One region of the Arthrobacter sorbitolis genome, then DNA from elsewhere that is predicted to be linked to it. Evidence: predicted binding sites of a transcription regulator. Region 1 holds the regulator's gene; the other holds the start of a gene.
What was found. Region 1 encodes HrcA, which represses chaperone genes, less so after heat shock. Its sites were predicted from a motif close to TTNGCACTCGNNNNNNNCGAGTGCNAA; they were not measured.
Positions count from the first base shown of each region.

Region 1 (3,408 bases):
GAACACGCCCGAACCGCTGCTGGCGAGCTGTCCGTCCGTGTACTCCTCGCCGCGCAGCTCCGCGAGCCGGCGCAGGAGCTCCTCCTGCTGGTGGTCGATGTTGCGCGGGGTCTCGACGTTCAGGTGGACGCGGAGGTCTCCCCTGCCCTGGCTCCGGAGGTGCGTGACCCCGAGTCCGCGGAGCGTCAGGATCTCACCGGACTGCGTGCCGGGCTTGATCACGAGTTCCTGGTCGCCGTCGTACGTCTCCAGGTGCACGCTGGTGCCGAGCGCGGCCGCCGTCATGGGGACGCTCAGGGTCACGTGCAGGTCGTCGCCGTCGCGCAGGAAGGTCGAATCGGTGTTGACCCGGATCTCCACGTACAGGTCGCCCTGGGGTCCGCCGGCGATCCCGGCCTCGCCCTGCCCGGCGAGCTGGATGCGCGTGCCGGTACCCACGCCGGCGGGGACCTTGATGGTCAGGGTGCGCCGGGCGCGGATGCGGCCCTCGCCGCTGCACTCGTGGCAGGGGCTGGGGATCACGGTGCCGTAGCCCTGGCAGGTGCCGCAGGGTGCGCTCGTCATGACCTGCCCGAGGATGGACCGGACCGCGCGCTGGACCTGGCCGGACCCGCCGCAGATGTCGCAGGTCCGGACGGACGTGCCGGGCTGGCAGCAGGTGCCGTCGCACGTGGGGCACACCTCCGCGGTGTCCACCTCGATCTTCTTGTTGGCGCCGAAGACGGCGTCCCTGAGGTCGATGCGCACGTTGATGAGGGCGTCCTGCCCACGGCGTGTCCGCGACGGGGCGCCGGCCTGCTGCCCTCCGCCGCCGAAGAAGGTCTCGAAGATGTCCTGGAACGCGAACCCGGAGCCCGAGTAGCCGGCGCCGTACCCGTTGTCGGTCCCGTTCTCGTTGCCCGTCGTGTCGTAGACGCGGCGCTTCTGGGGATCGGAGAGCACCTCGTAGGCGTGCGTGACGCGCTTGAACTCCTCGGCGGCGTCGTCACCGGTGTTCACGTCCGGGTGGAGCTTGCGCGCCAGCTTGCGGTACGCCTTCTTGATCTCCTCGCCGGTCGCGCCCTGCGCGACCCCGAGGACCTCATAGTGATTACTCACTCGTGCACATCACTTCCTGTTGGGAACTTCTGTCTCTGCTCGCCGGTACGGCGGAAATGCGGGGGCGCCCCGGGAGGCGCCGGCCTACTCCTCGAGGACCCTCGAGAGGTAGCGGGCGACGGCGCGCACGGCGGCCATCGTCGTCGGGTAGTCCATGCGGGTGGGCCCGAGGACGCCGAGCTTCGCGCCCGCGTCCGGTCCGTAGCCCGTCGCCACGACGGAGGCCCCCGACAGGCCGCCGTACGGGTTCTCGCTCCCGATCCTCACCGAGATGCCCCGGGCGTCGTACTCCATCTCGGAGAGGAGCCGCAGCATGACCACCTGCTCCTCGAGTGCCTCGAGGACGGGGCCGATGCTCAGCGGAAAATCGCCGGTGGACCGGGCGAGGTTCGCCGTCCCGGCCAGCAGGATCCGGTCGTCGCGGCCGAGCCCTGCGAGCTGCTCCAGCGTCCTGATGATCGTACCCCCGTGGGCCCGCAGCGGAGGGGGCAGCTGCGACAGCGCCCCACCGAGCTCGGCGGGCAGCACCGACAGCTTCACACCGGACACGGCCGAGAGGATCCGCTGCCTGAGCTCCGCGAGCTCGGTCTCCTGGATCGCCGCCGGGGTGCGCACGATGCGCTGCTGGACGGTGCCGTTGCTGGCGATGAGGACGACGAGGATCTGCTGCGGAGCGAGCAGCACGAACTCTATGTGCCGGACCGACGCTCCGCCGACGCGCGGGAACTGGACGACGGCGACCTGGTTGGTGAGCTGCGCGAGGAGCCGCACGGTCCGGTCCATCACGTCGTCCAGGTCGTCGGCACCCTCCAGGAGCGTCTGGATGGCCTTCTTCTCGGCGGCCGAGAGCGGCTTCACCTCGGAGATGCGGTCGACGAAGAGGCGGTAGCCCTTGTCCGTGGGGATGCGGCCGGAACTGGTGTGGGGGGCCGCGATGAGCCCCTCCTCCTCGAGGACAGCCATGTCGTTGCGGATGGTGGCGGACGAGACGCCCAGCCGGTGGCGGTCGACGAGGGCCTTGGAGCCGACGGGCTCCCGCGAGTGGACGTAGTCCTCGACGATGGCCCGGAGCACCTCTAGGCGTCGTGGTTCACTCATTCCTGTGTCACCTCCGGGTCCGCTCCTGACGACTGCGCTTCACGGGTGGTTCCGAACGGTTAGCACTCGACACACCCAAGTGCCAAGTCTAGTACGTCGGCACCGATTGTTAGCATTGGGGACCGGGCCGCGGCAGACCGCCGGAGCCCCCACGGGAAGGACACGCTCGGCATGGAGTACGGCTGGGGAGCACAGGACATTGCGGCTCCGAAGCGGGCCGTCCTGCCCGACGTCCCGGTCGAGAAGGACATGGTCCTGGAGGACGTGCAGAGCGGTTTCGTCGGTGCGGTGGTCCGCGTCGAGAAGTCCGGCGGACTGCACGTCATGGTCCTCGAGGACCGGCGCGGGAAGACGCGCACCTTCCGGCTCGGCCACGGATTCCTCCTCGACGGCGCGCCCGTGCACGTCGTCGCCCCCGTCGTGCGGGCGGCACCCGCTGCCACGCGCACGGCGTCCGGCTCCCTCAGGGTGGACGGAGCACGTGCGAGGACGGCGCGTGCCAGCAGGATCTGGGTGGAGGGCAAGCACGACGCCGAACTGGTCGAGAAGGTGTGGGGCGACGACCTGCGGCTGGAGGGGATCGTCGTCGAGCCGCTGCACGGCGTCGACGACCTCGAGGGGGCCGTGCGCGCCTTCGGACCCGGGCCGCAGCGGAGGCTCGGGATCCTCGTCGATCACCTCCTGCCGGGGACGAAGGAATCGCGGATAGCGCAGCAGGCGATGACCGTGCCCGGCGCCCGCCACCACGTCCTGATCGTGGGCCACCCCTACGTGGACGTCTGGCAGGCCGTGAAGCCGGCCGCGCTGGGCCTCGACGCGTGGCCGGTGGTGCCCCGCCACCAGGACTGGAAGACGGGCATCCTCGCGGGTCTCGGCTGGCCGCACTCCGATCAGGCCGCCGTCGCACACGGCTGGAGGCGGATCCTCGCAGGCGTCAGCACCTACGCCGATCTGGAGCCCTCGCTGCTCGGCCGGGTCGAGGAGGTCATCGACTTCCTGACCGCACCGCCGGGGAGCGATTGAGCGGCTCAGCACCGGCCACCACGTATCCTAGAAGCACACTCCCGGGGAGAGTTCCCGCCAGCCACCGAAGGAATCGACGTTGTCCAACACTGCCGACCACCAGCACCACGGCCGGGGCGAGTCCCGCCCCGCGTTCGAAGGCACGCCGGCAACAGCCCTTCCGCTGACGGCCTCCGAGGACCGCCAGTT
Region 1 covers NZ_JBTNDM010000001.1:405,066-408,473, reverse strand. The annotation lists gene dnaJ (molecular chaperone DnaJ) at 1-1,098, opposite strand, end outside; gene hrcA (heat-inducible transcriptional repressor HrcA) at 1,183-2,196, opposite strand; gene ACX80K_RS02000 (DUF3097 family protein) at 2,368-3,219, shown strand; gene ACX80K_RS01995 (DUF4870 domain-containing protein) at 3,299-3,408, shown strand, end outside.

Region 2 (3,408 bases), on a different contig from region 1:
ATGTTCGCGCCCGTGGCCTCGTCACCCGTGAGCTCGAGGTTGGCGAACGCCTTGGCGCCGGCCTGGATGAGGGCTACGCCGCCACCGGCGACGATGCCTTCCTCGACAGCCGCCTTCGCGTTGCGGACGGCGTCCTCGATACGGTGCTTGCGCTCCTTGAGCTCGACCTCCGTGGCCGCGCCGGCCTTGATGACCGCGACACCGCCGGCCAGCTTGGCCAGGCGCTCCTGCAGCTTCTCGCGGTCGTAGTCGGAATCGGAGTTCTCGATCTCCGCACGGATCTGGGCCACGCGACCGGCGATGGCGTCGGCGTCGCCGGCTCCTTCGACGATGGTGGTCTCGTCCTTGGTCACGACGACCTTGCGGGCGGTGCCGAGCAGGTCGAGGGTGGCGGTCTCGAGCTTGAGGCCCACTTCCTCGGCGATGACCTGGCCACCGGTGAGGATGGCGATGTCGGCGAGCTGCGCCTTACGGCGGTCACCGAAGCCCGGGGCCTTCACGGCGACGGACTTGAAGGTGCCACGGATCTTGTTGACCACGAGGGTCGCGAGGGCTTCGCCTTCGACGTCCTCGGCGATGATCAGCAGCGGCTTGCCGGACTGCATGACCTTCTCGAGGACGGCGACGAGATCCTTGACGTTGCTGATCTTCGAGTTGACGATCAGGATGTAGGGATCCTCGAGCACCGTCTCCTGGCGCTCGGCGTCGGTGACGAAGTAGCCCGAGATGTAGCCCTTGTCGAAGCGCATGCCTTCGGTGAGTTCCAGCTCGAGGCCGAAGGTGTTCGACTCCTCGACGGTGATGACGCCTTCCTTGCCCACCTTGTCGAGGGCTTCGGCGATGAGCTCACCGATCTGCGTGTCACCGGCGGAGATGGACGCGGTGGCAGCGATCTGCTCCTTCGTCTCGATCTCCTTGGCGGAGGCGATCAGCTCGTCGGTGACGGCCTTGACGGCCTTCTCGATGCCGCGCTTCAGGCTCAGCGGGTCGGCTCCGGCCGCGACGTTGCGCAGGCCTTCCTTGACGAGGGCCTGGGCGAGCACGGTGGCAGTGGTGGTGCCGTCGCCTGCGACGTCGTCCGTCTTCTTGGCGACCTCCTTGACGAGCTCGGCACCGATCTTCTCGAACGGATCGTCGAGTTCGATCTCCTTGGCGATGGACACGCCGTCGTTCGTGATGGTGGGGGCACCCCACTTCTTCTCGAGCACGACGTTACGGCCACGGGGGCCGAGCGTTACCTTGACGGCATCGGCGAGGATGTTGAGGCCTCGCTCGAGGCCGCGACGGGCCTCTTCATCAAAAGAAATGATCTTGGCCATAACGGCTTAGGTCCTTTCGGGACGGTTGCATCTGAAGCACTTGAATGCTCTGCCTGTGTGCGGTGCCCGCGACGGCCGGACGGCGCCTGGACGATCTCTTTCACGTCCCGAGCGCCACCCCCACCACAGAGGTTTGCCTGCTTCACTCATCGCCCGCAGATCTAGCAGTCTGCGCGCGTGAGTGCCAACTCAATAATTAGCACTCTCACCCCGCGAGTGCAAGCCGCCCGGCCCTCCCCGGGACCCTCGCAGCAGTGCCGGGAACAACCGCTCCGGGGGACGTGGCGCACCGGGCGTCGACGGCATAGGTCGGGCCTCCGACGAGCAGAGGGGTGCACCGTGTCGTCGTCAGCAACCGGTCCCGAGGGCAGTCCGACAGGCAGGAACCAGCAGCCGATGCCCGGGACGGGAACCCCTCCGTCCTGGACAGCACTCCACGGGCGGCGCGGCCAGGGGTCAGGCTGTCCACGGGCAGGCACCCTACGCGCAGTCCCCGCCGACGCAAGCCGGCTACATGCAGGGCGGCTACAACGCGGGACAGTACGGTGGGCCGTACGTGCCCCAGAAGTCCCGGGTGATCGCCGGAGTCCTGGGGCTCCTGCTCGGATCCCTCGGCATCCACGGGTTCTACCCCGGCTACACGACGATCGGCGTCATCCTGGTCCTCCTGTCCACCGCACGCGTGTCCTTCACCTTCGGGCTCAGCGCGATCGCGGCGGGCATCCGGGGCCTCGTGGAGGGCATCCTGATCCTGGTCGGGTCCGGCCGGTTCCGGACCGATGCGCACGGCGTCCCCTCGAGGACTGACGGCCCGGCTCGCTCCAGCGCGGCCCGCCCCGCGTACGACGGGGCCATGAACTCCGGCGCCGACTCCACAGGGATTCGCGCTACCCGGCCCGAAGGCGGACGAGCAGGCATCCGGGCCCCTACGGAACCGGGTCGCCTACTGGAACTCCGGACCGAGCACCACCGAGATGTAGGGCGAGATCCCTGGGCTGTCCGTCAGGGTGCTGATGCCGAGATCGGCCGCCACTGCTTCCGCAGCCGGACGCTGCTCCTCGCCGTCGTAGAAGACTGCCGAGGTCTCCAGCTGCACCCCCGCCCAGTTACCGGGCAGCACCGACACCCAGCCCTCGGATGACAGCCGGGCCGCCGCCACGGACGCGAGTCCGGGAGAGCCCGTGCCGTTGAGGACATTGATCGTCTGGTTCCGGTCGGGATCACCGGCGTCTGCTGTCGACGTCGCGTCCACGCCCGGTTCACCGGTCCCCTGTCCAGCGGCGCCGGGCCCGGTCTGCTCGGAGGGGTCGCCGGATGGCTCGTCGTCCTGCGTGGTGGCCGCACCGGGTGTGCTGGTGGAGAGGCTGGCGGTAGCGCCGTCGCTCCCACCGGTGAAACCGAGCCGCGGAAGGAGGAAATACGCGCCCAGGCCGATCACGAGGGCGAGCACCCCCACCGTGATCCTGAGCCCCAGGCCTCCCGACCCTGCCGGGATGAGCCGTTCGCGGTGGACCCCCTGGCGCACGGAAGCCTCCGGGACCCTGTCGAACTCGTCCCGTGGGTGATCGGTCATGGAGTTGTCCTTCGCTCATGACCTTCGGCCGACCGGATCAGATGTCCGCGCCGAGACGGCGGGCCGACCGGGCCTTCTGGCGGGTGGACCTCAGGCGCCTCAGCCGTTTCACCAGCATGGGGTCGTGGGCGAGGGCTGCCTCGGTGTCGATCAGCGCGTTGAGCACCTGGTAGTAGTGCGTGGCGGACATGTTGAACAGGTCGCGGATCGCCTGCTCCTTCGCACCGGAGTACTTCCACCATTCGCGCTCGAGGGCGAGCATGCGCTGTTCGCGGTCACCCAGGGCCGGCTTCGCATCCTGCCGTGGCAGGGCGTCCGCGTGCCCGTCCGGCTCGGCCATCGCGCCACCGCCTTCCCTCTACCGGCACAACTGTCATCCCATGGTAGAGGGGAATTACACGCGTGTCATTCCGCCGGTGGCCCCGGGAGGGACGCGCGAGAATGGGGCCATGACCCACGACGACGGCGCCCTCTTCGATCTTCCCGACACTCTCCCCCGAAGCAGTCGGGCGAGCG
Region 2 covers NZ_JBTNDM010000010.1:33,419-36,826, reverse strand. The annotation lists gene groL (chaperonin GroEL) at 1-1,319, opposite strand, end outside; partial or broken gene ACX80K_RS14785 (NINE protein) at 1,834-1,959, shown strand; gene ACX80K_RS14780 (LytR C-terminal domain-containing protein) at 2,263-2,892, opposite strand; gene ACX80K_RS14775 (DUF3263 domain-containing protein) at 2,930-3,232, opposite strand; gene ACX80K_RS14770 (uracil-DNA glycosylase) at 3,342-3,408, shown strand, end outside.
Region 2: a site for HrcA is predicted at 1,481-1,507, ahead of groL (chaperonin GroEL). Genes of this name have one in related genera too.